Regions from separate parts of the Streptomyces achromogenes genome, predicted to be linked through region 1. Evidence: riboswitches for the same ligand, from Rfam matches in the RefSeq annotation. Region 1 holds a riboswitch; each other region holds the start of a gene.
The links. A riboswitch is a leader RNA that binds a small molecule or an ion and turns the genes downstream of it on or off. The one in region 1 is predicted to bind cyclic di-AMP.
Positions count from the first base shown of each region.

Region 1 (9,943 bases):
AGGGCGCGGCCCAGAACGGGGTCCAGGTGGCTCGAGACCAGTGCTCGGGCACCCCAGGGACCGGGCTGTTCCAGGAGCAGCCAGGTGGTTGCCGTGGCCGCGGTGCCGGCGATGGGCTCGCCGAGGTCCCGCGAGACGGTTGCACACGTACTCACAGAGGTGAGCCTAACCTGAGTTGCGGCGGGACGACTTCCGGACGGCCCGGACGGCCCGGACGACCTTGACGGTTCGGACCTCCGACGCCGGGACGACGCCCGGACACCCGGACGAGGGCGCGCCTGGTCGTGCGGGCACGCGGACGCGCGCAGCGACGGACGGGCCTTCCGGTGCCACGGCGCGCGCCGCCTGTTCGTTGCTGCCGGGAGCCGGGAGCCGGGAGCCGGGAGCCGGGAGCCGGGAGCCGGGAGCCGGGAGCCGGAGGACCGGTCAAGCCCGACCTACTCCGGCAGCGGCAGGGGCTGAGGCGGTTCGGGGCCCACGTAGTGGCCGCTCGGGCGGAACCGCAGGGGCCGTTCGCCGTACTCCTCCAGGGCATGGGCGATCCAGCCCGCCGTACGGGCCACGGCGAAGACCGTCTCACCGGCCGAGGGCTCCATGCCGCAGGACACGGTGAACGCGGCGAGGGCCAGGTCCACATTGGCGTGCAGCGGCGCGTGGCGGGCCGTCGTGTCGACGATGTCCCGGGCCGCGTCGAGGGCGGGCGCAGCCTCGGGGATGTCCTCCATGAGTGCGAACAGGGCACGCGCGCGCGGGTCCTCGCCGGTGTACAGCGGGTGGCCGAGGCCGGGGACGCGACGGCCGGCCCGCAGTTCCTCCGCGATCACGGGTCCGGCGCTGCCGAGGTCGAGAACCTGCAGCAGCAGGCGGTGCGCGAGCCTGCCGGCCGCGCCGTGCAGCGGTCCTTCGAGCACCCCCAGCCCGGCGGAGACGGCCGCGTAGGCGTGCGCCCGGGCGGAGGCGGCGACCCGCACCGCGAGCGTCGAGGCGGCCAGGTCGTGGTCGGCCAGCAGACCGAGCGCCGTGTCGAGGACGTGCAGCCGAGCCTCATCGGCCGGGCGATCGCTGAGCCGTCCCCACAGGCGGCGGGCGAGCGAACCCTCGACGTCGCGGCGGCCGTGCCGCCGCGGGGGCAGGGCGCCGACGAACGTGGGGATCAGGGTCCGCGCGGTGCCGAGCACGCCCTCCTCGGACAGGTCGAACCGCAGCGGGTCCACGGCCGCCGCCGCCGCCGCGGCAACCCGCAGACGGTCGGTCGTGCCGGTGTGCTCCGGCAGCGCGTCGACGGCCCGGACCGCGGCCTCGAGGGCCTCCGCGGGCGCCGTGAAGACGGCTCCCGGGCGCAGCCGCCCAGTCCACAGCCATTCGGCGACCTCCTCGTAGGAGTGCCGGCCGGCCAGCTCGACCGCGTCGACCCCGCGGAAGTAGTAGCGGTCGCCGTCGATCGACGTGAGGCGGGTGCGTACGGACAACTCCGCCCCGGGCCTGGGGGTTCCCTCGGCCTCGCGCCTGTTGCGCCGGGCGAGAGCCTCCACCTCCCCGGCGTCGAAGGTGCTGCCCCGGCCCCCGGGCGTGCGCCGGCTGCCCAGTCGGCCGCGGCTGACGTACGCGTACACCGTCTCGGGCTTCACCCCGAGCAACTCGGCGGCTTCCTTGGTGCTCAGCCGTCGTCCGAGACTGCCGGGCCCGGGGTCCTCATCGTGCATGGGGTCACCGTATCCACACGGTCGCCTGCCGGTTCCCGGCGGCTCGGGCACACCCGTTCCCGGGCACCTGCCGATTCCCGGCGGGCTGGACGGCGTTGTTCCCGGATGCGGCGCGTCAGGAGGCGGCAGAGCGCCTCGCCCGACGTCTGCTCCTCTGCTCCGCGCGTGCTGCCGACGACCGTTCACCCCGCCGGCCTGCACGCGGCTCGTATCCTGGGCGCGCGCTCAGTCCGCGCAGTCAATCCGCGCGGTCAGTCCACGCAGTCAGTCCGCGCAGGTGCGCCGCAGCCGTGAGCCGGTGCACGCACAGGTGTCAGAAAGGTCGCACGGTGGCACACAGTCCCGGTCCGCAGCAGATCCCGGTCGTCGTCCTCGCCGGATTCCTGGGCTCCGGGAAGACGACACTGCTCAACCACCTCCTGCACCGCAGCGGAGGCAGTCGGATCGGTGCGATCGTCAACGACTTCGGCGCCATCGAGATCGACGCCATGGCGGTGGCCGGCGCGCTCGGCGACTCCACCGTCTCGCTCGGCAACGGCTGTCTGTGCTGCGCCGTCGACGCCGGCGAACTGGACGTCTACCTCGAGCGGCTGGCCAGGCCCGGCACCGGGATCGACGTCGTCGTGATCGAGGCCAGCGGCCTCGCCGAACCGCAGGAACTCGTCCGGATGGTGCTCGCCAGCGATCACCAGGGGATCGTCTACGGAGGGCTCGTCGAGGTCGTCGACGCGGCCGAGTTCGACGACACCCGGGCGAGGCACCCCGAGATCGACCGGCATCTCGCCCTCGCCGATCTCGTCGTCGTGAACAAGCTCGACCGCGCACCGGACCCCGAGCGTGTCCTCGGGCTCGTCCGCACCCTCACCGATCGGGCAGCCGTCGTCCCGGCCACCCATGGCCGTGTGGACCCGGAGCTCCTCTTCGACTGCCGGCCGAGCGAGGAGCGCATCGGGCAGCTGTCCTTCGACGACCTGCACCGGTACCCCGACGCGCAGGACGCCGAGCCGCACGACCCCGGCGCGGATGCGCACGGCGGGCACCTGCACGCCGGCTACGACAGCGTGTCCTTCGCCTCGGAAGTCCCCCTCGACCCGCGCCTGCTGATGCGGTTCCTCGACAGCAGGCCGGAGGGGCTCTACCGGATCAAGGGGTACGTCGACTTCGGTCCCCACGACCCGGTCAACCGGTACGCCGTGCACGCGGTCGGGCCCTTCCTGCGCTTCTACCCGGAGCCCTGGCCGGCGGACGGCGCCCGCCTCACCCAGCTCGTGCTGATCGGCGCCGGCATCGACGCCGCAGTCCTCGGCAAGGAACTCGAGGGCTGTCGCAGCGACGCCCCGCACGCCGACGAACACGGCATGTGGGGCGTCCTGCGCTTCGTCCAGGACCCCGAGGAAGACCTCCCCGAGGCGGCCGGGCCCTAGATCGGCCCCGCCACCACGCTCACCGTCTTCGCCAGCGAGACGCCCGAGCCGTCACGGCGCGGGTCGATCTCCGGCAGCTCGGCCGGCAGACCGTTCTTCTGGGCGGCCTTGGCCGGGACGGGGCCCGCCCAGGCCAGCGACAGGCAGTCCTCGCCCTTCAGGAACCGCTGGCAGCGCACACCGCCGGTGGCGCGGCCCTTGCGCGGATACTGGTCGAAGGGGGTCAGCTTGGCGGTCGTCTGGACGGAGTCGTCCAGCGTCCCCCGGGAGCCGGCGATGGTGAACACCACGGCGTCCGCCGCCGGGTCCACGGCCGTGAACGAGATCACCTTGGCGCCCTCGGTGAGCTTGACGCCCGCCATACCGCCCGCCGCACGGCCCTGCGGACGCACCTGGGAGGCCTGGTAGCGCAGCAGCTGGGCGTCGTCCGTGATGAAGACCAGATCCTCGTCGCCGGTGCGCAGTTCGACGGCGCCGACGATCCGGTCCCCGTCCCTGAGGGAGATGACCTCCAGCTCGTCCTTGTTCGTCGGGTAGTCGGGCACGACCCGCTTGACGACGCCCTGTTCCGTGCCGATGGCCAGCCCGGGGGACGACTCGTCGAGCGTGGTCAGGCAGACCACCGTCTCGTCACCCTCCAGGGACACGAACTCCGCCAGTGGGGCCCCGCCGGACAGGTTCGGCACCAACGCCGTGTCCGGAAGCTGCGGCAGGTCGACGACGTTGATCCGCAGCAGACGGCCCGAGGACGTCACCGCGCCGATCTCCCCGCGCGCGGTGGCCGGCACCGCCGAGACGATCACGTCGTGCTTGGTGCGCTTGCCGTCCTCGTCCCCGTCCTCGGCGTTCGCCGTGAAGGGGTCGCCGTTCGCCGTGCGCGCCAGCAGCGCCGTGGAGGACAGCAGGACGCGGCACGGGTCGTCCGCCACCTGGAGGGGCACGGCGGCGGCCGTGGCGCCCGACGACTCCAGCAGGACCGTACGCCGCTCGGTGCCGAACTTCTTGGCCACCGTGGCGAGTTCCGCGGAGACCAGCTTGCGCAGCTCCGCGTCCGAGTCCAGGATCCGGGTCAGCTCGGCGATCTCCCCGGTGAGCCTCTCCTTCTCCGCCTCCAGTTCGATGCGGTCGAACTTGGTGAGGCGGCGCAGCGGGGTGTCCAGGATGTACTGGGTCTGGATCTCCGACAGCCCGAAGCGCTCCATCAGGCGCTCCTTCGCCTGCGCGCTGTTCTCGCTGGAGCGGATCAGCCGGATGACCTCGTCGATGTCGACCAGGGCCGTCAGCAGGCCCTCCACCAGGTGCAGCCGGTCACGGCGCTTGGTGCGGCGGAACTCGCTGCGGCGGCGCACCACGTTGAACCGGTGGTCGAGGTAGACCTCCAGCAGCTCCTTCAGGCCCAGCGTGAGCGGCTGGCCGTCCACCAGCGCCACGTTGTTGATGCCGAAGGACTCCTCCATCGGCGTCAGCTTGTAGAGCTGCTCCAGCACCGCCTCCGGCACGAAGCCGTTCTTGATCTCGATGACCAGGCGCAGACCGTGCGCCCGGTCGGTGAGGTCCTTGACGTCGGCGATGCCCTGGATCTTCTTGGACCCGACCAGGTCCTTGATCTTGGCGATGACCTTCTCGGGGCCGACCGTGAAGGGCAGTTCGGTGACGACCAGGCCCTTGCGGCGGGCCGTGACCGTCTCCACCGCGACCGTGGCGCGGATCTTGAACGTGCCGCGGCCGCTCTCGTAGGCGTCCCGGATTCCGGAGAGGCCGACGATCCGGCCGCCGGTCGGCAGATCGGGGCCGGGGACGAACTTCATCAGGGCGTCCAGATCGGCGCCCGGATAGCGGATCAGATGGCGGGCGGCCGCGACGACCTCGCCCAGGTTGTGCGGCGGCATGTTCGTGGCCATGCCGACCGCGATCCCGGACGCGCCGTTGACCAGCAGGTTCGGGAAGGCGGCGGGCAGCGCGACGGGCTCCTGCTCCTGCCCGTCGTAGTTCGGCGCGAAGTCGACGGTGTCCTCGTCGATCGACTCCGTCATCAGGCTCGTCGCCGCTGCCTGGCGGCACTCCGTGTACCGCATGGCGGCCGGCGGGTCGTCGTTGCCCAGGGAGCCGAAGTTGCCGTGGCCGTCGATGAGCGGCACGCGCATGGAGAAGGGCTGGGCCATGCGCACCAGGGCGTCGTAGATCGAGGAGTCGCCGTGCGGGTGCAGCTTGCCCATGACCTCGCCGACGACACGGGCGCACTTCACATAGCCGCGCTCCGGGCGCAGGCCCATCTCGTTCATCTGGTAGACGATGCGGCGGTGCACCGGCTTCAGGCCGTCACGGGCGTCCGGCAGGGCGCGGGAGTAGATGACCGAGTACGCGTACTCGAGGAAGGAGCCCTGCATCTCGTCGACGACGTCGATGTCGAGGATCCGCTCCTCGTACGAGTCGTCGGGCGGCGGGGTCTTCGTGCTGCGGCGGGCCATCGCTGCCGGCTCCTTGCTGGGGCGTGTGACGGGATCTGACGCGGACCATTGTGGACCGTGGCACTGACAGGGCGGCGAGGACCCGGCGTCGGCCCTTCGGCCCCGCCCGCGTCAGTCGCCTCGTCCACGGCTGCCCGCAGGCTACGCGATCTCGCTCTCGGCGTATGTCGTCCGGGAACTTCGCCTCCTGTCCGCACGCTTGCATACAGTGACAGGACCGGCAGGAAAACCGCGGTTTCGACGACCGCGTCCGCGATCGGAAGGGACGTACATGCCCATGGGTCACACGGCCACAGCCCAGGCAGGCTCCGGGGGCCTGACAGCGACCGAGCACCGCCTGGCCAACGGCCTGCGCGTGGTGCTCTCGGAGGACCACCTGACCCCCGTGGCGGCGGTGTGCCTCTGGTACGACGTCGGCTCACGCCATGAAGTCAAGGGCCGCACCGGCCTTGCTCACCTTTTCGAGCACCTGATGTTCCAGGGGTCCGGCCAGGTCAAGGGCAACGGCCACTTCGAGCTCGTCCAGGGTGCGGGCGGTTCGCTGAACGGCACCACCAGTTTCGAGCGCACCAACTACTTCGAGACCATGCCCGCCCACCAGCTGGAGCTCGCCCTCTGGCTGGAGGCGGACCGCATGGGATCCCTGCTCACCGCGCTCGACGACGAGTCGATGGAGAACCAGCGCGACGTCGTCAAGAACGAGCGCCGCCAGCGTTACGACAACGTTCCCTACGGCACCGCCTTCGAGAAGCTCACCGCTCTCGCCTACCCCGACGGCCACCCCTACCACCACACGCCGATCGGCTCGATGGCCGACCTGGACGCGGCGACGCTGGAGGACGCGCGTGCGTTCTTCCGCACGTACTACGCGCCCAACAACGCCGTCCTGTCCGTGGTCGGCGACATCGACCCGGAGCAGACGCTCGCCTGGATCGAGAAGTACTTCGGCTCCATCGCCGGGCACGACGGCAAGCCCGCGCCGCGTGACGGCTCCCTGCCCGACGTCATCGGCGAACAGCTGCGGGAGGTCGTCGAGGAGGAGGTGCCGGCCCGCGCCCTGATGGCCGCCTATCGCCTGCCCGAGGACGGCACGCGCGCGTGCGACGCCGTCGACCTGGCGCTGACCGTCCTCGGCGGCGGCGAGTCCTCCCGCCTCTACAACCGGCTCGTGCGCCGCGACCGTACGGCTGTGGCGGCCGGCTTCGGCCTGCTGCGGCTCGCCGGGGCGCCCTCCCTGGGCTGGCTGGACGTGAAGACGTCCGGCGACGTCGAGGTGCCCGTCATCGAGGAGGCCATCGACGAGGAGCTCGCCCGGTTCGCCGCGGAGGGCCCCACGGCCGAGGAAATGGAACGCGCCCAGGCCCAGTTGGAGCGCGAGTGGCTCGACCGCCTCGGCACGGTCGCCGGCCGCGCCGACGAACTGTGCCGGTTCGCCGTCCTGTTCGGCGACCCGCAGCTCGCCCTGACCGCGGTCCAGCGGGTGCTGGACGTGACGGCCGAGGAGGTGCGGGAGATCGCCGAGGCCCGCCTGCGTCCCGACAACCGCGCGGTGCTCGTCTACGAGCCGACCGCCCCCGAAGCCCCCGCCGACCAGGACGAGAACGAGGAGGCGGCCCGGTGACCGAGCTCGCCACGATGGACTTCCACCCCCAGCCCCTGGCGGGCGAGGCCAAGCCGTGGGCGTTCCCGGCGCCCGAGCGCACCGCCCTGGCCAACGGCCTGACGGTGCTGCACTGCCACCGCCCCGGCCAGCAGGTCGTCGCCGTCGAGATCCTGCTCGACGCACCGCTGGACGCCGAACCGGCCGGCCTCGACGGCCTCGCCACGATCATGGCGCGCGCTTTCACGGAGGGCACCGACAAGCACTCCGCCGAGGAGTTCGCCGCCGAACTGGAGCGCTGCGGCGCCACCCTGGACGCGCACGCCGACCACCCCGGCGTCCGTATCAGCCTCGAGATCCCGGCTTCGCGCCTGGCCAAGGGCCTCGGTCTGCTCGCGGACGCCCTCAGGGCGCCCGCGTTCGCCGACAGCGAGGTCGAGCGCCTCGTGCGCAATCGCCTGGACGAGATCCCGCACGAGCTGGCCAACCCCTCCCGGCGCGCCGCCAAGGAGCTGTCCAAGGAGCTGTTCCCGGCCACCGCCCGTATGTCGCGTCCGCGGCAGGGCACCGCCGAGACGGTCGAGAAGATCGACTCCGCGGCCGTCCGGGCCTTCTACGACAAGCACGTCCGCCCCGCGACGGCCACCGCCGTGGTCGTCGGCGACCTCACCGGCGTCGACCTGGACGCACTCCTGGGCGACACCCTGGGCACCTGGACGGGCTCCGCCGCCGAACCGCGGCCGGTACCGCCGGTGACCGCCGACGACACCGGTCGGGTCGTCATCGTGGACCGCCCGGGCGCCGTCCAGACGCAGCTGCTGATCGGCCGGATCGGCGCCGACCGGCACGACCGTGTGTGGCCCGCCCAGGTGCTCGGCACCTACTGCCTCGGCGGCACCCTCACCTCCCGTCTGGACCGCGTCCTGCGTGAGGAGAAGGGCTACACCTACGGAGTCCGCGCCTTCGGGCAGGTCCTGCGGTCCGCGCCGGACGGCTCGGGCGCCGCGATGCTCGCCATCAGCGGGTCCATCGACACCCCGAACACCGGTCCCGCGCTGGACGACCTGTGGAAGGTGCTGCGCACCCTCGCCGCCGAGGGACTGACCGACGCCGAACGCGACGTCGCCGTGCAGAACCTGGTCGGGGTGGCGCCGCTGAAGTTCGAGACCGCGGCGGCCGTCGCGAGCACGCTGGCCGACCAGGTCGAGCAGCACCTGCCCGACGACTACCAGGCGACGCTGTACCAGCAGCTCGCCGCGACCGGCACGGTGGAGGCCACCGCGGCGGCCGTGAACGCCTTCCCGGTCGACCGTCTCGTGACGGTCCTGGTGGGCGACGCGGCCCAGATCAAGGAGCCGGTCGAGGCCCTCGGCATCGGCGAGGTGAAGGTCGTGACCGCCGAGTAGCCGCCGACCGCCGCGGCAACGGCAACGGCACGCACGCGCAGGGCCCTGGTCGACCGAGCGTCACCAGGGCTTCTGTTTGTCCGAATTGAGGCGGAGGTTGCCTGTCTGCCGTGTGGGATGCGCTACAAAAACCGTGATCCGTTTGAGGATTGATCCCCTCGCCGCTTAGCTTCATCCGGGCTGTCCGTCAGGCACTGCGCCGCAGCCGCGGCACCGGACAGTCATCGCCGAGTCCCCGTACGGCGCGAGCCAGGGGAGCCGGGGACCCACATGTGAAGTCCCTGGGGTGAATCGGACGCCCGCGTGTACGCGAGGGGGTCCGTAGGAGACCTTCCTGCTCCGAACCCGTCAGCTAACCCGGTAGGCGAGAGGGAAGGAAAGGACACCCCTGACTTCATGGCGTTCACCTGCGCCACCGGGAAGCACCGCCGGCCCAGCCGGATGCAGCGCTCCACCGCTCGCGCGGTCGGCGTGGCGGCGCTCACCACCACCGGTGTGATGGCCACCGTCGCCTCCACCCCGGCCCTCGCGGCCGAGCAGCCCACCCCCGAGCAGACCGGTCTGATCCCCGTCGTCACCGCCGGCGAGTCCATCGCCGAGTCTGTCGCCGACCAGGTCGACGAGCAGGTCGCCGCGCAGAAGAAGGCCGCCTTCGAGGAGGCCGCCCGCAAGGCCGCCGCGAAGAAGGCCGTGGAGGAGCGCGAGGCACGCGTGCGTGCCGCCCGTGAGGCCGAGCGCAAGCGCCTCAACACCTTCGTGCTGCCGATCACCGCCTCCTACGTCTCCACCGGTTACCAGGCCAGCAGCTCGCTGTGGTCCTCCGGGAGCCACACCGGCGTCGACTTCCACGCGGCCCGTGGCACCACCGTGCACGCGGTCGGCTCCGGCACCGTGGTCGAGGCCGGCTGGGGCGACGCCTACGGCAACCAGATCGTGATCAAGATGCACGACGGGACGTACACGCAGTACGCCCACCTGTCGTCCATCGAGGTGTCGGTGGGCCAGACGGTCACCCCCGGACAGCGCATCGCCCTGTCCGGCGACACCGGCAACGTCACGGGCCCGCATCTGCACTTCGAGGCCCGCACGACCCCCGAGTACGGCTCGGACATCGACCCGGTCGCCTATCTCCGCAAGCACGGCGTCAACGTCTGACGACGGACGGCGACAGATCGTTCGGCCCCGGCCTCTCGGCCGGGGCTTTCGCCGTTTTCGGGGCCCTGCTGTCCAAAAAATATCCCTGGATTCCGGCTCCCCGTCGGAAATTCCCGCCCATTGCAATAGAGTCACGGAACACACGTCAACCGTCGACGTTTTACGGGGATCAAGGCGGAGGTCCGTC
Region 1 covers NZ_JAUSYH010000001.1:6,450,869-6,460,811, forward strand. The annotation lists gene QF032_RS28945 (sucrase ferredoxin) at 1-155, opposite strand, end outside; gene QF032_RS28950 (citrate synthase) at 438-1,703, opposite strand; gene QF032_RS28955 (CobW family GTP-binding protein) at 2,033-3,127, shown strand; gene QF032_RS28960 (DNA gyrase/topoisomerase IV subunit A) at 3,124-5,595, opposite strand; gene QF032_RS28965 (M16 family metallopeptidase) at 5,867-7,216, shown strand; gene QF032_RS28970 (M16 family metallopeptidase) at 7,213-8,601, shown strand; cyclic di-AMP (ydaO/yuaA leader) riboswitch at 8,817-8,983, shown strand; gene QF032_RS28975 (M23 family metallopeptidase) at 8,998-9,756, shown strand.

Region 2 (9,943 bases), 2.7 Mb from region 1:
ACCCACCGCCGCCGCGGTGAGCGCCTGCCTGCGGGCGGAGACCGAGCCGACGCCCGCCAGGCTGGTGAGTTCCACCTGCTCACCTTCGAGCAGCAAGGGGGCGGCGCATTCCAGGAGTTGTCTGTTGCGGCGGGCGTTGAGGGCCATGTGGAACTCCGGGACTCAGGGCTGGGGGAAGGAGAAGACTCTCGGGGTGCGCTGGATGGGGCGCGCTGGACGGGGAGCGCGTGTCGGACCCGTCGACCCGTGAGCGATGGCGTGGGAACCGCGGCCGGAAGGCACGCTCGGCCAGACAGCGGACGATATGGAGTTCAGGTGAACGGCGCTTGGCCGGACGGTATGGGGATGGTCAAGTAACAGTACGGTTTTGCCTGGTCAGAGCCGGTATGACCCGGCGGGGTGCACGGTCACAGGTCGGCGGTTCCGCCCGGTGCGCGGTGACGGCCCGGCGTTGGTGGTCGGGGCCGAGGGAGTCGGCCTGACAGTGGCGCTCGCCGTCACCGTGTTCGGCGCCGACGATCCGGAGACCGGCACCGGGGAATGGGCGGCCCTCTCGGGTTTCTTGTGGGGAGTCACCGCGTTGGCCGTATGGCCCGCCGTACGGATCCTGCGGCGCACCCGGCGGAGGTGAGCTCCCGGTGCTGCGACGAGCAGGACCTGGCGTTGCGACGCGTACGACCTGGCGCTGCGATGAGCGCGACCGGTGCTGAGGCCGCTCGTGCCTCAGCGGCCGTACTGGTATCCCTGCTGCGGATGCTGCTGCTGGTACTGCGGCTGGCCGTACGGCATCGCCGTCGGGGGATGAGGCGGCTTCTTGTCGAACATCGCGAACAGCAGCAATCCCGTCGCCGTCAGCAGGGTCACCATGAACGCGATGCCGAGGAAGGGGTCGCCGTCGCCGTCGGCGGTGTTCATCGCCCACGGCAGGCTCACGCACTCGTACAGCGTGAACGAGGCGAAGGCGGCCCAGTCCGAGGGGTGTTTGCGGCGGATCGCGACGTAGAGGAAGGGCACCCAGACGAGGAGCCCCAGTGACCCCCACGCCAGGACCACCCAGGCGAACCGCTGGAACCAGCCGGCCGCCAGCTGTCTCTCCGTACCCGCCGCCATCGCCGTCGTCGGCATCGTCATGTCGCCCCCCAAGTCATCAGGGCGTAAGGGTAGGACATCGCAGGACCTCCCGCGCCCTCGCTTCTTTACTGTGACATGGGCGAATCTTGTGGCTCTGGGGGACCGGTGTTTCCCGATCGCTGGGGCGCCGCGCGTTATGGTGCGATCCGCCTCCGGTGCCGGACGTCGAGTCGACTCCGTATCGTCGCACCGGTCAAGGGGAGACTTCCGCACGACGCAGCCGTACACAGTCGTACGCAGCGACGACGCCGTACGCACAGATGAACGATGGGGTTGGGGAACGCATGGCCGAGCACCGGCAGTCCAGGAAGCGCAGATACATCACGTGGGGCGTCGCCGGCGCGGCCGTCCTCGCGGGGGCCGGGATAGCGGCGCAGACCTCGATGGCGGCCACCGTCTGGCCCGCCCAGAAGACGTACACCGGGCGTGCCTTCGACGCCTGCACCGCCCCCTCGCTGGCCGCGATGAAGGCCTGGAAGACCGACGGCTACTACAGCGGCGCCGCCGTCTACGTCGGAGGCAAGAACCGGGGTTGCGCCCAGCCCAACCTGACCGCGTCCTGGGTGAAGTCGGTCAACACGCTCGGCTGGAAGCTCATCCCGCTCTACGTCGGCGCGCAGCCGCCGTGCCAGACCGGCTCCAGCCCCGAGAAGATCACCGCCTCCACGGCCACCTCCCTCGGCGCCAAGGACGGCGCGGACGCCGTCGCCAAGGCCGCCGCGCTCGGCATGAAGGCCGGCAGCCCGATCTACCTCGACATGGAGGCGTACGACATCACCAACAAGTCGTGCAACGACTCCGTGCTGGCGTACGTCCGCTCCTTCAGCAAGACGCTGCGCGCCAAGACGTACCGCTCCGGCTACTACGGGTTCAGCAGCTCCAGCGCCAAGGCGATCGCCACCGCCACGAACAAGACGGACCTGCCGGGCAACCTCTGGTACGCGCTGTGGGACAAGAAGGACACCACGACCACGGACTGGCCGTGGGGCGCCACCCAGTTCACCGGCCACAGCCGCGGCCACCAGTACCTGGTCAACAGCAAGGAGACCCGCGGCGGTTACACGATCACCGTGGACCGCGACTCCTGGGACGCCCCGGTCGCCATCGTCGGCTGAACCGGATCACACGAGGACGGGGAAGGTGCGGGAGATGAGGATCGTCTTCGCGGGGGCGGTGACCGGTGCGGCGCTGCGCACGCCGGCCGCCCGGGTGGGCTTCGCCCTGCTGCCCGTCCTCAGCCTGGGACTGCTGTGCCCCGTCCCCTTTCTTGTCCTCGCCCTGCGCCGGCGTTCCCGAGCCGACTGGTGGGCCTTCGTCGCCTTCAGCGCGGTACTGGCGGCATGGGTCACCGAGCTGTCACTGACACCGGTCGACACGCACGGGGCGCTGTTCGCGCTCGACGTGCTGCTGATCGGCCTGTCGACGGCCGGCGCCGCCACCCACGCGTGGCGGACCTGGCCGCAGCACGCGGCCGCGAAGCAGGAAGCACAGGAGTAGGGAAACGGCAGCGGTGAGCAAGCAGGTCAGACAGGTGTCCCGGACGCGGTCGGCGACGTCCGGGAAGGCGAAGCAGGCGCGCGCAGGGCGGGCGTTCGCTCTGGGGCGCGCCGCCGTGAGGTGGCTGCGCGCCCTGCGGGGGCGCGTCCTCGCCGTCTCGGCGGGCGCGCTCGTGGCCGCCGCGGCCCTCGCGGTGGCCGCCGTCCTCCTCTTCTCCCACGACGACCGTGCCCCCGTCCCGGACACCCGTGCCCGTGCCTACACCGACGTCGACGCCTGCCTCCTCACCGATGGCAAGGGCATCACCGGCGCCACGGCGGCCACCGTCTGGCAGGGCATGCAGGACGCCTCTCTCAGGACGCACGCGCGCGTGAGCTACGCCCCGGTGACCGGCGAACAGAGCGTCGGCAACGCGCGCCCCTTCCTCAACGGTCTCCTCCAGCGCTCCTGCGATGTCGTCCTGGCCGTAGGAAAACCCGAGGTCACCGCAGTGGAGGCGACGGCCCCGCAATACCGGAAGGTCGACTTCGTCCTGGTGGGAGGTACCACGCGCGCGGGCGGGAACGTCCACGCGGTGACCACGGGCGACACCCTGCGCGCCGACGTGGCGGACGCGGTCGAGCATGCCGTGGACGCGCCGAGCTGACCGTTCGCAGCGACGAGCGGGCGGCAACCGGGGGGTGAGCGGGCGGCAACCGGGAGGCGAGCGGGCGCGGCGGTGCCGGAAGTCCTGGTGAATCGTTGGTCGAATGGGTTGGCCGCAGCCGCGCCACTGCCTACCATCGATCACCGCAAGACCTTGTGCACCGCCGCACAATCTCCTCGGGAGGCTTCCTTGCACCGCCGTCGTCGCACCGCGCTCCTGCTGTCCGCCGCGATCGCGGCGGCCCCTCTCCTCACCGCCTGCGGCAACGACGCGCATCCGGGCGCGGCGGCCGTCGTGGGGGGGCAGCGGATCACCGTCGCACAGCTGGAGAGCCGGGTGGACGAGGTGCGCTCCGCGCAGCGCGCGGCCGTCACCGACGACACCCAGTACGCGCAGGCCGTCAGCCAGACCGGCGGGCTCGCCCGGGACACCCTGCACGGCATGGTCCTCGACCAGGTGCTGCACCGCGCCGCCGAGGACGCGGGCATCACGGTCACCCCCCGCGAGGTCCAGGAGATGCGGACCGGTCTGGAACAGCAGGCGGGCGGTGCGAAGGGCCTGGAGACGGCGTGGCTGCAGCAGTACGGCATCCCGCCGCAGCGCCTCGACGAGAACCTCCGCCTTCAGCTGGAGGCCCAGAAACTCGCCGCCCAGCTGGGCACGAACACCAGCCAGCCCGCCTTCTGGAGTGCCCTGTCCAAGGCGTCCAAGGCCCTCGGCGTCGACCTCAACCCGCGCTACGGCAGCTGGGACGCGCAGAAGGTCGCCCGTGTCGACGCGAAGACCCCGTGGGTGCGGGAGGTCACGGCGACCGGGACCAAGCAGACGACCTGACCTGCGATCGAGGTGACCCTGCCCGGTCGAAGTGACCTTGCAAGGTCGAAGTGACCTTGCCCGGTCACGCGTCCCTGCGGCCCACGCACCGCAGGGGTGCGTGACCCCGCGACCCACCCCTGCGGCCGGCATGACCATGTGATCGTGTGACCGGCGGGCCTGCCCTGTGGACAACTCCTGGGGCCGTCGGCGGGCGTGCGTTACGTTCGGGGTGTGAACGCAATCAGCTCCGCCGATGCCGACGTCGCAGTAACGGCCCCCGGCCGCGTCGTCCTGCTCACCACCAGCCACCGCGTCGCCCCCGGTCTGCTCTCCTGGCCGGCCTGGCAGGCCCTGCGCGCGGCGGACCAGGTGCTGTGCGCGGACGGCGCGCACCCGCAGCTGCCCTATCTGCGGGACGCGGGCATAGCCGTCGAGGAGACCTCCCCGACCGCCGAGGAGCTGGTCGCCGCCTGCTCCGGCGGCCGCACCGCCGTGGTGGTGGCGACCGGCGAGGGCGAACCGGCCCTCACGGACGGTCTGGCCCGGCTGGCGGGCTCCGGCCGGGTGTCGATGCCGGAGCTGGAACTCCTCCCCGCCTCCTACGACCTGCCCGGCGCCCGGCTGCTCGACCTCGTCCAGGTCATGGACCGCATCCGCGACGAGTGCCCGTGGTCCTCGCAGCAGACCCACCAGGGCCTGGCGAAGTACGCGATGGAGGAGGCGTACGAGCTGGTCGAGGCGATCGAGGACGGCGACCGCGACGAACTCCGCGAGGAGCTGGGCGACGTCCTGCTCCAGGTGGTCTTCCACGCCCGTATCGCCGAGGAGGACGAGGAGTCCCCCTTCTCCGTCGACGACGTCGCGGGCACGATCGTCGCCAAACTCGTCCACCGCCACCCCCATGTCTTCGGCGACGCCACCGCCACCACACCGGAGGAGGTCAAGGAGCACTGGCTGCGCACGAAGGCGGCGGAGAAGCGCCGGGCGTCGGTGACCGACGGCGTTCCGCTGCACCAGCCCTCGCTGGCTCTCGCGGCGAAGCTGACCGCGCGGGCCAGGACGGCGGGGCTGGACGTACCCCTGCCGGCCGCCGAGGGCATCGGCTACGAACTGCTCGCCCTCGCCGCCCGGGCCGAGTCGGAGGGCGTGGACCCGGAGGCGGCGCTGCGGGCAGCCGCCCGGGCCTACCGGGACGCGATCCGGGCCACCGAAGGCGCCCCCGACCGCCCGTCCTCGACGTAAGCCCCGTCCCCGGCCCCGGCCCGTCCATGTCCCTGGCCCCGGCCACGTCACTGGCCCCGGCCATGTCTCCATCTCCGTCCCCGGCCCCGCCGCTGGGGCGAGGGAGCGTGACCGCGCACTCAGGAGGCCCGCTACGGTCGGGTCGTGACCGACCCGAACCACCCGAACCACCCGCCCCGGCAAACCCCGGCCGACGTTCCGCCCGCGCCGGCGCTCTTCACCTGGGAGTTCGCCACCGACCCCTACCCCGCCTACGCCTGGCTGCGGGAGCACGCCCCCGTGCACCGGACCGTGTTGCCGAGCGGGGTCGAGGCCTGGCTGGTCACCCGGTACGCCGACGCCAAGCAGGCCCTCGCCGACCCGCGGCTGTCCAAGAACCCCGCACATCATGACGAACCCGTCCACGCCAGGGGCAGGACCGGCATTCCCGGGGAGCGCAAGGCCGAGCTGATGACGCATCTGCTCAACATCGACCCGCCGGACCACACCCGGCTGAGGCGGCTCGTGAGCAAGGCCTTCACCCCGCGCCGTGTCGCCGAGTTCGCGCCGCGCGTGCAGGAGCTGACGGACCGGCTGATCGACCGGTTCGCCGCCGAGGGCCGGGCCGACCTCATCCACGACTTCGCCTTCCCCCTCCCCATCTACGCGATCTGCGACCTGCTGGGCGTCCCCGAGGAGGACCAGGACGACTTCCGCGACTGGGCCGGGATGATGATCCGGCACGGCGGGGGCCCCAGGGGCGGCGTCGCCCGGTCGGTCAAGAAGATGCGCGGCTACCTGCTGGAGCTCATCCACCGCAAGCGCGCGGAGCTTCCCGCCGAACCCGCCCCGGGCGAGGACCTCATCTCGGGTCTGATCCGCGCCTCCGACCACGGCGAGCACCTCACGGAGAACGAGGCCGCCGCGATGGCCTTCATCCTGCTGTTCGCCGGCTTCGAGACGACGGTGAACCTCATCGGGAACGGTATGTACGCCCTCCTGACCCATCCCGCCCAGCGCGAGGCCCTGCAGCGCTCCCTCACCGAGGACGGCGGCGACCGCGTCCTGCTCGCCACCGGCGTCGAGGAACTGCTCCGCTACGACGGTCCCGTCGAACTCGCCACCTGGCGGTTCGCGACCGAGCCGGTCGGCATCGGCGGCCAGGACATCGCACCCGGCGATCCCGTCCTCGTCGTGCTGGCCGCCGCCGACCGCGATCCGGCCCGCTTCACCGATCCCGACACCCTCGACCTCTCCCGCCGTGACAACCAGCACCTCGGCTACGGCCACGGCATCCACTACTGTCTGGGCGCCCCGCTGGCCCGGCTGGAGGGCCAGACCGCGCTGGCCACCCTGCTCACCCGGCTCCCCGACCTCCGACTGGCCGTGGAACCGGCCGAGTTGAGGTGGCGCGGCGGCCTCATCATGCGCGGCCTGCGCACGCTGCCGGTCGAGTTCACCCCCGCGTCCGCCGCCGGCTCCGGCGCCTGACGGCCGTGTCGCGACCGGTGCGGGCCTGACGGGACGTCAGCCGGATTGTGACCATGAGAGGGAGTAAAGGTGACCGATCCTCAAGTCTGTGATCTTCACGTGATCTGCGCGGCATTAACTTGTGACAAGTGATCGTCTGCCGATACGTTCACTCGTCAGCGCGACGCGTCAGCTCACTCGCCCGCGCCGGCACTGCTGTCCAGAGAAAGGCCCTCGCATGCTCTCCGGGAACGGTCGTCACCGTCGCCCCCGCCAGGCCCCCGCGCTGCTCGTCGCGGCCGGGGTGACCGGCTCCGCCATCGCCATCCCGCTGTTCGCCGCCTCCGGCGCGAGCGCCGCGGACGGCACGGTGTGGGACAAGGTGGCGCAGTGCGAGACCGGGGGCTCGTGGAGTGCCGGCGACGGCGGTGACGGCGAGTCCGGCGGCCTGAGCCTGACCCTGCAGGACTGGAAGGCCTACGGCGGGCTCGACTACGCGGCGAGCCCCGACCTGGCCAGCCGCAACCAGCAGATCGCCGTGGCGCAGAAGGTGCTCGCGGCCAAAGGCATCGGCGCGTGGGGCACCTGCGGGCTGACCTCCGGGCTCACCAAGGAGAACGGCGCGCTGACCGTGGACACCGGCGTGGCGGGCGATTCGTCAGGATCGTCCGGCTCCTCGGGTTTGTCCGACCTGTCCAGAGGCTTGTCGGGTTCCTCGGGGTCGTCGAGCTCCTCGGGTTCGGGCAACGGCTCGACCGACTCCAGCGGTTCGACCGGTTCGGCCGGTTCGTCTGACTCATCCGGATCATCCGACTCATCCGGTGATTCCACGAGTTCACCCTCAGCTTCGCCTTCGTCGCCTTCGTCGCCTTCGTCTCCCTCTGCCGTCACGGGCGACTCCGGCGGCGCCGGTCGTCAGGGTGACCCGCGGGCGGCCGACGGCTCGCCCACGGGAACCCCGGAAGCGGACGACTCGGACAAGTCGGGCCAGGAAGTGGGTTCCTGGAACCTCGTCGACACCGGCTCTCTCGGGTCCGGCCGTCATCGCGGTGCCACGGCCGACGAGCCGGCGGCCAAGGGCGCCGACACCGAGGCGGGCGGTGCGTCCACCGCCTCCGCGGGCCGGCATGCCGCGGCCACCTACGTCGTCCAGGAGGGCGACTCCCTCGCCTCCATCGCCGACTCCCTTGGTCTCCATGGCGGATGGCGTGCCCTCTATGCCGAGAACAAGGACCTCATCGGCGCCGACCCGAGCGACATCGCCCCCGGTCAGACCCTCGACACAGGCGTCCAATAGGGCGCAAAGCCCAAGAAAAACAGCGGGAGTTCACGTCACACTTCGCGCCGAATGTCCGATTTGGTGAAAGTGTGGGATGAGTCTCAGAAGCCCTGATCGTCTTTGAAATTCCGCGGATCGCGTGTCTACGGTCGTGACCGCTCGGCAACCCGAGCCCCGGCCGTCGCAACGCCGAATCCTGCCAGCGGCAGCCCGGGAACAGTCGTCGCGTCAAGCGCCGTAGGCAGGAGCGGGGGACCCAAGGTAAGTGCCGCACCGGGAAATCGCCGGAGCGGCTCGGGGTGAAGTCACCCCTCCCACGGAGCGCAAGCTCCGGCGGAGGAGTGGCCGGGCAACTCACACGGCCCGAACCCGACAGCTCACCTCGCAGGCGTCGGTGAGGGGATCCACCATGCTGTTTTCCGGTAAGGGCAAGCACCGCCGTCCGTCCAAGGCCACCCGCGCCGCCGCTCTGGCCGGTGTCACCGGCGTCGCCATCGCCGCCCCGCTGATGGCGGCCGGCAACGCCTCCGCCGCCACCGCCTCCGAGTGGGACACGGTCGCCCAGTGCGAGTCCGGCGGCAACTGGTCCATCAATACCGGCAACGGCTACTACGGCGGCCTGCAGTTCTCGTCCTCCACCTGGGCCGCGTACGGCGGCACGCAGTACGCCTCGCAGGCCAACCAGGCCTCCAAGGCCCAGCAGATAGCCATCGGCGAGAAGGTCCTCGCGGGCCAGGGCAAGGGCGCCTGGCCGGTCTGCGGCAAGGGCCTGTCCGGCGCCTCCTACGACGGCGCCGGCGCCTCGAACAACAGCTCTTCCGGCTCGTCGGACAGCGGCAGCAGCTCCCGCTCGACCGAGCAGAAGAGCAGCTCCCGCTCCACCGACCGTCCGGCGGCCGCCAAGAAGTCCAAGACGGTCACCACCCCGACCGGCAAGAAGGTCAAGAAGGGCGACGGCGAGTACAAGGTCGTCAAGGGCGACACCCTCAGCTCCATCGCCGAGAAGCACAAGGTCGAGGGCGGCTGGCAGAAGCTGTTCCAGCTGAACAAGGACATCGTCCAGGACGCCGACCTCATCTACCCGGGTCAGCAGCTGCACCTGAAGTGACGGCCGGCCGCCGACGCGGCCACGGTGCCCTCCTGGTGAAGGCCGGCGCCCCGAGGACCTCGTGACGGTCCCCCCGTCCCCACAGCCCCCCGTTCCGGTGCGTGTTCCCCCGTACGCACCGGGACGGGGTTTTCTCTTGCGCCCTCCCGGTTCGCGCAGTGGATTTCCGGGTCTTTCCGGCCGCTTCCCGCCGCCGCTTTGTTCCGGGAAGGAACAATGTGTACGGTCAGTCCGTCCACGGGACGGTCGGTCGGTGGCCGACGCTCCGGAGACGGTTAGGCTCTAGGCGCAAGGCCACGCGCCGCGCACTTTCAGCGTCACATCCCATGAAGGAGATGCTCGTGCCGTCCATCGACGTCGTCGTAGCCCGGGAAATCCTGGACTCCCGAGGCAACCCCACGGTCGAGGTCGAGGTCGGCCTCGACGACGGCAGCACGGGTCGTGCCGCCGTTCCGTCCGGCGCCTCCACGGGCGCCTTCGAGGCCATCGAGCTGCGCGACGGTGACCCGAACCGCTACCAGGGCAAGGGCGTCGAGAAGGCCGTCCTCGCCGTCATCGAGCAGATCGGCCCGGAGCTCGTCGGCTACGACGCCACCGAGCAGCGCCTGATCGACCAGGCCATGTTCGACCTGGACGCCACCGACAACAAGGGCTCGCTCGGCGCCAACGCGATCCTCGGCGTCTCGCTCGCCGTGGCGCACGCCGCCTCCGAGGCCAGCGACCTGCCGCTGTTCCGCTACCTGGGCGGCCCGAACGCGCACCTGCTGCCCGTTCC
Region 2 covers NZ_JAUSYH010000001.1:3,709,904-3,719,846, reverse strand. The annotation lists gene QF032_RS16620 (hypothetical protein) at 1-147, opposite strand, end outside; gene QF032_RS16615 (hypothetical protein) at 485-631, shown strand; gene QF032_RS16610 (hypothetical protein) at 724-1,131, opposite strand; gene QF032_RS16605 (glycoside hydrolase domain-containing protein) at 1,416-2,246, shown strand; gene QF032_RS16600 (hypothetical protein) at 2,281-2,628, shown strand; gene QF032_RS16595 (hypothetical protein) at 2,642-3,274, shown strand; gene QF032_RS16590 (SurA N-terminal domain-containing protein) at 3,464-4,108, shown strand; gene QF032_RS16585 (nucleoside triphosphate pyrophosphohydrolase) at 4,322-5,332, shown strand; gene QF032_RS16580 (cytochrome P450 family protein) at 5,477-6,802, shown strand; gene QF032_RS16575 (LysM peptidoglycan-binding domain-containing protein) at 7,020-8,078, shown strand; cyclic di-AMP (ydaO/yuaA leader) riboswitch at 8,284-8,466, shown strand; gene QF032_RS16570 (LysM peptidoglycan-binding domain-containing protein) at 8,470-9,168, shown strand; gene eno (phosphopyruvate hydratase) at 9,504-9,943, shown strand, end outside.
Region 2: another riboswitch for cyclic di-AMP. It lies ahead of QF032_RS16570 (LysM peptidoglycan-binding domain-containing protein); the one in region 1 lies ahead of QF032_RS28975 (M23 family metallopeptidase).

Region 3 (9,943 bases), 5.0 Mb from region 1:
CGCTGCCGGGAGGCGGTGGCGGCGGCACGGCAACTGGGCGTCGACCCACCGGGGGTGCTGAGCGGGATCGCCGCCGCCGTCGACGGACGCTACGAGGACGCCCGTGACCTGCTGGAGGCGACCGCGGGCAGATGCGGCCCCGGCGGGGACCCCACCGACCTGCTGCACGCGGGCGTCGCCGCCCTGATGCTCGGCGACCACCCCCGGGCCGCGACCGCCACCGTGCGGGCGGCGGCCGCAGCCCGCACGCGCGGTCTCACCGCCCTCGTCTCGCAGGCGCTGGAGTTCCGTGCCCACGCCGACTTCTGGACCGGCCGGCCGCGCGCCGCCGAGGCCGCCGCGCTGGACGCGCTACGGCAGGCGCAGGCCACCGGCCAGGACAACGGCGCCTGTCATCTCCAGGCCGCCCTCGCCATGTTCGCCGCGCTCACCGGCGACGGCGACCTGTGCCGCAGGCGCGCCGCCGCGGCCCGGTCCCACGCCCTCGCCCACGGCCTGGGCCTGCCCGCCGCGCTCGCCCAGTGGGCGCTCGCCCTCCTCGACCTCGGCACCGGACGCTACGGCCCCGCCGCGGCCCGGCTGCGCGCCCTCGCCGCCTTCGGACCCGGACACGGCCACCGCGCGGTCCGCCACTCGGCCACCCCGCACTACGTCGAGGCCGCCGTGCGCACCGGCGACACGCGCGTCGCCCGGGCCGCGCACGCCGACTACGACCGCTGGGCCCGTGCCGTCCGCAGCGCCGACGAACTGGCCCTCAGCGCCCGCTGCCGCGCCCTGCTCACCCCGGGCGCCGACGCCCTCGGGCACTACCGCACCGCGCTCGAGCTGCACGCCGAGGGCGCCCGCCCCTTCGAACACGCCCGCACGGAGCTGCTGTTCGGCAGCGCCCTGCGCAGGCTCCGCCACCGTGCCGAGGCCCGCGACCGGCTGCACAGCGCCCGGGAGGCGTTCGAGGCCTTCGGCGCCCCGCACTGCGCCGAAGCGGCCCGTGCCGAGCTCCGCGCCCTCGGCGCCCCCGCGACCCCGGCCCGCGGGGCGGACAGCCCGGCCGTCCTGCTGACGGCCCAGCAGTTCCTGATCGCCCGGATGGCCGCCGAGGGCGCGACGAACCGGGAGATCGCCGTCCGGCTCGCCCTCAGCCATCGCACCATCGACCATCACCTGCGCGGCGTCTTCAACCGGCTGGGCATCCGCTCCCGCATCGAGCTCGTCCGGCTGATCGCCCAGGCCGACGCGCAGGGGACGACGTCCGGGCCACCGGAGGGCCGAGGCGCCCCGGACGACGCCCGCCCGTCGGGTCCATGAAGTCCCACCGCCGCGCGACGCCCGGCCCGCCCGCTCCCGAGGGTCGAACGCACGCTCACCCCGGCCCGAAAACACTCACGCGTCCCCTCGCCGCCCCCGGCGAGCCCGTGCCGCGGGACAGCCGGCGGTGTCTCGCGGACGCGGCTCGGCCTGCGGCCCGCACCCGGAAGGCCCGTGGTCCCTTCGTGAGAGCTGCGAACGCCGAGTCGCGGGCCGGCCGGCCGGTGTCTCGCGGACCCGGCTGAGCCCGCCGCCCGCACGTGGAGGGCCGCGGGCCCCTTGCCGGACCCGCGAGCGCTGCGCGACGGAAAGTCGGCGATGCCGCGCGAACCCGACTCAGTGCGCGGCGCCGGCCCGGAAGGCGTCGGCGTCCCACGTCCCGTCCAGCCGTGGCGCCAGCCAACCCGGGGCCGCCGCGCGGAAGACGGCGGGAGCGAGCGCCCCCACACCCGCCGGCAGCGCCCCCAGAAGCGGGGCCCCGGCGACGTCCGGCAGGTCGGTGACGTTGCAACGCATCGCCAGGTCGGGCGAGTCGGGCCAGTCGCCGATGACCACGCCCAGCAACTCCAGCCCGCGCGCCCGCAGTTCACGAGCTGTCAGCTCCGTCGTGTTCAGTGTGCCCAGCCCCGCCGAGGACACCACCAGCACCGGGGCCCGCATCAGCCGAGCGGCGTCGGCGAGCGTGCCGCCCGCCTCGTCGAACCGCACGAGCAGCCCGCCCGCCCCCTCGACGAGCACCAGGTCGTGCTCCACGGCGAGTTTCCGCGCCGCCTCCACCACGTCGCCCGGACGCACGGGCGCGAGACCCGCCCGCCGCGCCGCGGTCGCGGGAGCCAACGGCTCGGGGAAGCGGGCGACTTCGACCGCGGTGAGCGCGCCCGCCAGCCGCGCGACCTCCTCGGCGTCCCCCGGCTCGCCCGGTGCCACACCGGTCTGCGCCGCCTTCAGCACGGCCACCGACCGGCCCGCCGCCAGCGCCGCAGCGGCGACCGCCGCCGTCGTGACCGTCTTGCCGACCTCCGTGCCCGTCCCCGTGATCACCAGGATCGGCATGCTCACCCCTCCCGCGCCGCGGCGCACACCGCGCGCGTGATCCGTGCCACGTCCGCGTCACCGGTGACGTACGGCGGCATCGTGTAGACGAGGTCGCGGAAGGGCCGCAGCCAGACGCCCTCGCGCACGGCCGCCGCGGTGGCGGCCCGCATGTCCACCTCGTGGTCGAGCTGGACGACCCCGATGGCGCCGAGGACCCGCACGTCCCGCACGCCCGGGAGCCGTGAGGCCGGCGCGAGGCCGTCCCGCAGGCCCGACTCGATCCGCTTGACCTCCGCGAGCCAGTCCTGTCCGAGCAGCAGCTCGATCGAGGCGCAGGCGACGGCCGCGGCGAGGGGGTTGCCCATGAACGTCGGCCCGTGAGCCAGCACCGGCACCTCGCCCCGCGAGATCCCCTCGGCCACCCGGGAGGTGCACAGCGTCGCCGCCATCGTCAGATAGCCGCCGGTCAACGCCTTGCCGACGCACATCACGTCCGGCGTGACCGCGGCGTGCTCCGCCGCGAACAGCGCGCCCGTACGGCCGAAACCGGTCGCGATCTCGTCGAACACCAGCAGCACGTCGTGCGCGTCGCACATCTCGCGCAGCACCCGCAGATACCCGGGGGAGTGGAACCGCATCCCGCCCGCGCCCTGCACCACCGGCTCCACGACGACCGCGGCCAGCTCGTCGGCGTGCCGCTCGACGGCCGCGCGCAGCTGATCGGCGTACGTCTCGTCGTACTCCGCCAACGGCGCGTCCACGAACACCTGCCGGGGCAGCACCCCGGTCCACAGGTCGTGCATCCCGCCGTCGGGGTCGCACACCGACATGGGCTGCCAGGTGTCGCCGTGGTAGCCGCCGCGCCACGTCAGCAGGCGCCGCTTCGCCGGACGGCCCAGCGAGCGCCAGTACTGCAGACACATCTTCACGGCGACCTCGACCGACACCGAACCCGAGTCGGCGAGGAAGACATGCTCGAGACCGTCGGGCGACATGTCGACAAGATGCTTCGCCAGCCGGACGGCGGGCTCGTGGGTGAGCCCGCCGAACATGACGTGGCTCATCCGTCCCAACTGCTCGCGCACGGCGTCGTTGAGCACCGGGTGGTTGTAGCCGTGGATCGCCGACCACCAGGACGACATGCCGTCGACCAGCTCGCCCGAGCCGTCCGCCATCCGCAGCCGGACCCCGCTCGCCGACTCCACGACGAGCGGTTCGGCCCGGCCGGGCATCGGACCGTAGGGATGCCACACATGCCGCCGGTCGAGCTCCAGCAGCTCCGGCACGGCGAGCGGGGACGGCTCAGGCATTGGGCGCGAGATCGGTGCCGGCGCCGCGGCGGCGCACGGCGACCAGGTCGGTGCGGGCCTCGCCGGCGGACGCGGCGGCGGGGGCAGCCGAGGCGGCCGTCGCCGCGGGGACGGAGCCGCAGACGCCGCCGCCCTCGTGCGAGCCGCACCCGGAGCCCTCGTGCGCACCGCACCCCGATGCCTCCCGGGAGCCGCAGCCGCCGCCCTCGTGGGACCCGCAGCCGCCGCCCGCCGCTGCCCGGTGCTCGGGCAGCGTGACCTGCTCCGCGCCCTCCACCTCGAACCCGGCGTCCGCGATCATCTCCAGGTCGGCCTTGCCCGCCTGGCCCTCGGTCGTGAGGTAGTCACCGAGGAAGATCGAGTTGGCCAGGTGCAGCGCGAGCGGCTGCATCGTGCGCAGATGGACCTCGCGCCCGCCCGCGATGCGGACCTCGACGTCGGGGCAGACGAACCGCACCATCGCCAGGATCCGCAGACAGCGCTGCGGGGTGAGGTTCCACTCCTTGGCCAGCGGCGTGCCCTCGACCGGGATGAGGAAGTTGACCGGCACCGAGTCCGGGTCCAGCTCGCGCAGCGAGTAGACGACGTCCACCAGGTCCTCGTCCGTCTCGCCCATGCCGGCGATCAGTCCGGAGCAGGCCGACAGGCCCGCCGCGTGCGCCTTGGTGACGGTGTCCACCCGGTCGGCGTAGGTGTGTGTGGTCGTGATCTCCCCGTACGTCGACTCCGACGTGTTGAGGTTGTGGTTGTAGGCGTCGGCGCCCGCCTCGCGCAGCCGCTCGGCCTGGCCGTCGGAGAGCAGGCCCAGACAGGCGCACACCTCGACGCCCTCGTTCTGTTCCTTGATCGCCTTGATGGTGTCGGAGACCCGGTCGACGTCCCGGTCCGTCGGCCCGCGCCCGGACGCCACCAGGCAGACCCGCTTCGCGCCGCCCGCGAGACCCGCCGCGGCGGCCTGCGAGGCCTCGTCGGGCTTGAGCCAGGTGTACTTCAGGATGCCGGCCGTCGAGCCCAGCCGCTGGGAGCAGTAGGAGCAGTCCTCGGGGCACAGGCCCGACTTGAGGTTGACGAGGTAGTTGAGCTTCACCCGTCGGCCGAACCAGTGCCGGCGCACCTTCCCGGCCGCGGCCACCACGTCCATCACGTCGTCGTCGGAAGTGGCGAGGACGGCCAGAGCCTCCTCGCGGGTCGGCAGCTCGCGCCGAAGCCCCTTGTCCACCAGCGTGTTCAGCAGGTCCATGAGAGCCGATCCTGTCCTACGCACCCGCTCCGGGCCAAGGTAGGGATCACACAACACACCCGGTTCGACGTGTGGGTATTGCCACACCGTGGGCGGGCGGCCCTGCCGCTAGTGTCTGTCCGCTACCTACAAAAGCCCCGGAGGACCCATGGCGTTCGGCTGGATCGACGAGCAGGCGGAGCTGCGCCGCCGGGCCGGACTCGTGCGGACGCTGCGGCCGCGTCCGGCCGACTCGCCGCTGCTCGACCTCGCCAGCAACGACTACCTGGGTCTGGCCCGTCATCCCGAGGTCGTCGAGGGCGCCGCGGCCGCCGCCCGCACCTGGGGAGGCGGCGCCACCGGCTCGCGCCTCGTCACCGGCACCACCGAGCTGCACGGCGACCTGGAGCGGGAGCTGGCGGACTTCTGCGGCTTCGAGGCCGCCCTGGTCTTCTCCTCCGGCTACGCGGCCAATCTCGCCGCCGTCACGGCGCTGGCCCCGCACGGCTCGCTGATCGTCTCCGACGCGGGCAACCACGCCTCGCTCATCGACGGCTGCCGGCTGGCCCGCGGCGCCGTCCAGGTCGTCGGCCACAACGACCCGGAGGCCGTGCGCAAGGCGCTCGACGCCCACGACGGCCCGGCCGTGGCCGTCTCCGACGCGGTCTTCTCGGTCGACGGCGACGCGGCCCCGCTGGCCGGCCTCGCCGCCGCCTGCCGGGAGCACGGCGCCGGCCTCGTCGTCGACGACGCCCACGGACTGGGCGTGCTCGGGGACGGCGGCCGGGGGACCGCGCAGGCTACCGGCCTCGCGGGCGCCCCCGACGTCGTCGTGACGCTCACGCTGTCCAAGTCGCTCGGCAGCCAGGGGGGCGCCGTGCTGGGCCCCGCGCGGGTGATCGAGCATCTGGTGAACGCGGCCCGCACGTTCATCTTCGACACGGGCCTCGCCCCGGCGGCTGCGGGCGCCGCGCTGGCGGCCCTGCGGCTGCTGCGCCGGGAACCGGAGCGCGCGGCACGTGCGCGTACGGTGGCGGGCGAACTGCACACGCGGCTGACGGCCGCGGGATTGGAAGCGGTGCGTCCCGACGCCGCGGTCGTCTCGGTGCGGGCGCCGTCCCCGGAGGAGGCGCTGCGGTGGGCGGCGGACTGCCGGACGGCAGGCCTGGCCGTGGGCTGCTTCCGGCCTCCTTCCGTGCCCGACGGCATCTCACGCCTGAGGCTCACCGCCCGTGCGGACCTCTCCGGGGCCGAGCTGGAACGCGCTGTGCGGGTGATCGGCGAGACACGGCCATGAGTCGGCGGGACAGGACCGTGGGTCGCCGGTGACGGGTGGGGGCGCCGTCAGGTGCGGCGTGGTCGGCCAAGCGAGTCGGTGAAACCCGTCCAGCTCTCGGGGGAGAAGAGCAGGGCGGGACCGGCCGGGTCCTTGGAGTCGCGTACGGCGAGCAGACCGGCCCAGGGGCCGCGGTCCGGCCGGGCGGTCTCGACGCAGTTGTTGGCTCCCGTGCTGTAGCTGCTGCGCAGCCACCGCACCTGCGGGAGACGGTCGGGATCGGTACGGGAAGGTACGTTCCGCGGTACTGCGGACATGGTGCCTCCTTACGCGCCGCCGGCGATCGCGGCGATGTAATCCGATGATTCCCCGGGCGAAAGTGCGTGCGCCCGAAGGGCGTTGAAGGCCTGGGCATAGGCCTGGAGGTCTTCTTTCCGTTCGAGATAGAGGGTACTCGTCAAGTGGTCGAGAACAACCACATCCAGATCAGAAGTGCGCGAAAATGAAAAGATAACGAACGGGCCGGTTACCCCGATATGCGCACCCGCGGTGAACGGCAGCACCTGAAGGCTCACTTGCGGCAAACGGGAGGCCTCCGCCAGCCGTCGCAGCTGGCGCGCCATCGCCTCGGGGCCGCCCACCTCGCGGCGCAGCACCGACTCGTCGAGCACCGCGTTCAGCTCCAGCGGCGGCTGCGCACGCAGTACGTCCTGGCGGGCCAGCCGCACCTCCACCAGGGTGTCCAGCTGCTCCTCGTCGAGGCCCTCGACGGCGGCGCCGGTCACCGCGCGCGCGTACTCGGGCGTCTGCAGCAGGCCCGGCACCACGGTCGTCTCCAGGGTGCGCATCGCGCTGGCCTGGGACTCCAGGCTGATGAAGTCCCGGTAGGCCGGCGGCAGCACCCCACGGTAGGCGTGCCACCAGTGGTCCCGGCCGCCGCCGTCGCCCGCCAATGCCAGCATCAGCTCCCGCAGTTGCTGATCGGCCACACCGTAGGCGTCGAGGAGTAACCGCACATCGGCCGGTTTCGATCCACTGACGCCGGTCTCGATGCGGCTCACCTTGGACTGGTGCCACCCCACGAGCCGGGCCGCCTCACCACTGGTGAGACCCGCCCGGGCGCGTAAAGTGCGCAGTTCGGCGCCCAGCTTGCGGCGGCGCACCGCCGGTCCGTGCTGCATGGGCTCCTCCTTACTCCTGACAGGCCGACCAAATACGCTCTGTCGTCGCAGAGTTCACCGCATCGGGCGACAGATATATGCACATCTTGGTGGATCGCCACCCGTGACCGGCGTGGTGATGGCAGTCTGGCGAAGAAGCACCAGTCCGGGACCGTACTCGAACCAATCCACACCGTGTCGGGCTCCGGTCCCGTGGGAAAGGGACGACGTCGCCATGGCAGATCACCTGGAAGCAACCCTCACTCTGCCGAGCGATCCCGCCTCGGTCTCCACGGCCCGGGCCTTCGTGGCCGGCACCCTCGGCGAGTGGGGCCTGCCCGCGGACGCCGAGGCGGCAGACGCCGTCCGTCTGATCGTCTCGGAACTCGCCACCAACGCCGTACAGCACACCTTCGGCCAGTCGCCCACCTTCACGGTGGACCTGGCCCTCGACCGCGACGAACGGCTGAGCATCGGGGTCACCGACAGTCATCCGCGCTTCCCGCAACGACTGCCGGCCGCCGTCCAGCAGGACAACGGCCGAGGCATGGTGATCATTCGCTGGCTGACCGCGGAAGCCGGCGGCAGACTCAGAGTGCGGCCCACGAGGGAGGGCGGCAAGACGGTCGTCGTCGAGCTCCCGTGGACCGTCCCGGCGGCGGAGCCGGCAGCCGGGGTCCTGGCGGTCCCGGCGGAGGGTGAGCTCCCGGGACGGTGAAGGCGTGTCAGGACGCCCTGCACGGCCCCGGGAGGTCAGTGGGCCCGACAGCTCGGCGGACCCGGCAGATCGGCGCCCAGGTACCGGCCCGGCGGACCGGGCGGATCAGTACCTGGGCCGGCCCCTAGCGGACCCGGCCGTACCAGACGCTCTTGGTCCAGATCTTCTGCAGCTTCACCACGTCCCCGGTCTTCGGCGAGTGCCAGATCTTGCCCTTGCCCGCGTAGATCCCGACGTGGTACACGTTCGACCCCGAGTGGAAGAACACCAGGTCGCCCGCCCTGCGGCTGGACGCCGAAATGTGCTTCGTCTTGTTGTACTGCTGGGCCGCCGTCCGCGGCAGGCTCTTGCCCGCCTTCTTGAACGAGTACAGCGTGAGTCCCGAGCAGTCGAACCTCTTCGGCCCGGTGGCCCCGTACTTGTACGGTGCACCCTTCTTGGAGGCCGCGATCTGCAGCGCCTTCGTCGCCGGTGTGGCGGCCGCGGCGTCCGGAGCGAGCCCCGGGACCACGACCGTGCCGCCGACGGCGGCGATGGCGAACGCCGAGGCCGTACCGGCCCGGGCCATGAGCGACGGGACACGATTGAGCGCAGTCATGCGCAACCCTTCGTCAGCCGCCTGTGAAGGATGACCTGTCGGATTCGGGCTGGCGAAGTTGCCCGGCCGCGTCAGCGGCTTCACCCCAAGGGCTGCTCGGCCCGGTCATGGCGTGACCGTTCCGGCGACCCGTCGTGCCTGGGTCCTCCACTCCTGCCGATGCACTCCTGTCGACCGGTCATCCGGGAGGCGGCAGGACTCGGCGTCCACCCGGACCGCCCCGCCGCTTGTGGCGGGGGCTTGTCGTCAGACAGGGATCTTGGCTCACGGATGTCCGAAAATCCCAACGGAACCGGGGATTTGTGGGGTTACTCACCACTCAGCCGTTCGGGTGAACACTCTGACGGGTGATCAGCTGGCGAGTCCCCTCAGGGCCTCCCACCAGCGACGACGCCTCCTGTTCCACCCGCGGAGCGCCCTTCTGCGCAACTTCTGGGCGTCCGGGAGAACAGGAGGGGTTCTGCCGAACGGGGGTACGCCTTCTGGGTCGTTTCGACTCCGGCCCGGACGTCACGTCGGGGCCGGGGCCGTGCGGACCGGTGCCGCCCCGGGTCAACTCTCGGCGAGCGGCGGCAGCGTGACGCGCGCCGTGCGGCGCTCCCCGTCCAGGACGCGCAGCGCCCGGGCGAGCGTCTGCGCGTGCAGCTCGCTCTCGCCCCGCTGGTGCATCAGCGTCAGCGCGTCGCGCAGCGCGGCGGCCTTGCTCACCAGCGCCTGGGCGGCGCGCAGCCCGCGATAGGTGTCCCCGTGGTGGGCGGGGTTGATGCGGCCGAGCATGTCGACCACGTCGAGGTATCCGTCGATCAGCTCGGCCTCCGCGCGGGTCAGCGCGGGCAGCGGCGGCAGCTCGGGCACCATCGCCGGCTCACCTCCCGCCCTGCGCCCCGGCGGACGCCTTGCGGCTCGGGATGATCCCGTCCACCAGGCCGTACGCCACCGCTTCCGGGGCGGTGAGGAACGTGCCCCGCTCGATGTCCGCGGTCACCTGCTCCGGCGTCCGCCCGGTGTGCCGCACGAGCATCCCCTCCAGGGCCGCGCGGGTGCGGGCCAGCTCCTCGGCCTGGAGGGCCAGGTCACTGGCCTGGCCCTCGACGGGTTCGGGCAGCGACGGCTGGCGGACCGTCATCCGCGCTCCCGGCAGGGCGAACCGCTTGCCCGGCGTGCCCGCGGCCAGCAGGACCGCGGCCGACGGGCCCGCCTGCCCCAGACACGTCGTCGACACGTCGCAGGTGACGAAGCGGATCGTGTCGTACAGGGCCGTCATCGCGCTGAACGAGCCGCCGGGGGAGTTGATGTACAGCGCGATGTCCCGGTCCGGCTCC
Region 3 covers NZ_JAUSYH010000001.1:1,491,056-1,500,998, reverse strand. The annotation lists gene QF032_RS06625 (helix-turn-helix transcriptional regulator) at 1-1,305, shown strand, start outside; gene bioD (dethiobiotin synthase) at 1,642-2,358, opposite strand; gene QF032_RS06615 (adenosylmethionine--8-amino-7-oxononanoate transaminase) at 2,361-3,650, opposite strand; gene bioB (biotin synthase BioB) at 3,643-4,890, opposite strand; gene QF032_RS06605 (8-amino-7-oxononanoate synthase) at 5,039-6,166, shown strand; gene QF032_RS06600 (DUF397 domain-containing protein) at 6,214-6,462, opposite strand; gene QF032_RS06595 (helix-turn-helix domain-containing protein) at 6,472-7,326, opposite strand; gene QF032_RS06590 (ATP-binding protein) at 7,541-8,023, shown strand; gene QF032_RS06585 (C40 family peptidase) at 8,148-8,621, opposite strand; cyclic di-AMP (ydaO/yuaA leader) riboswitch at 8,625-8,795, opposite strand; gene QF032_RS06580 (hypothetical protein) at 9,174-9,479, opposite strand; gene QF032_RS06575 (ATP-dependent Clp protease proteolytic subunit) at 9,487-9,943, opposite strand, start outside.
Region 3: another riboswitch for cyclic di-AMP. It lies ahead of QF032_RS06585 (C40 family peptidase); the one in region 1 lies ahead of QF032_RS28975 (M23 family metallopeptidase).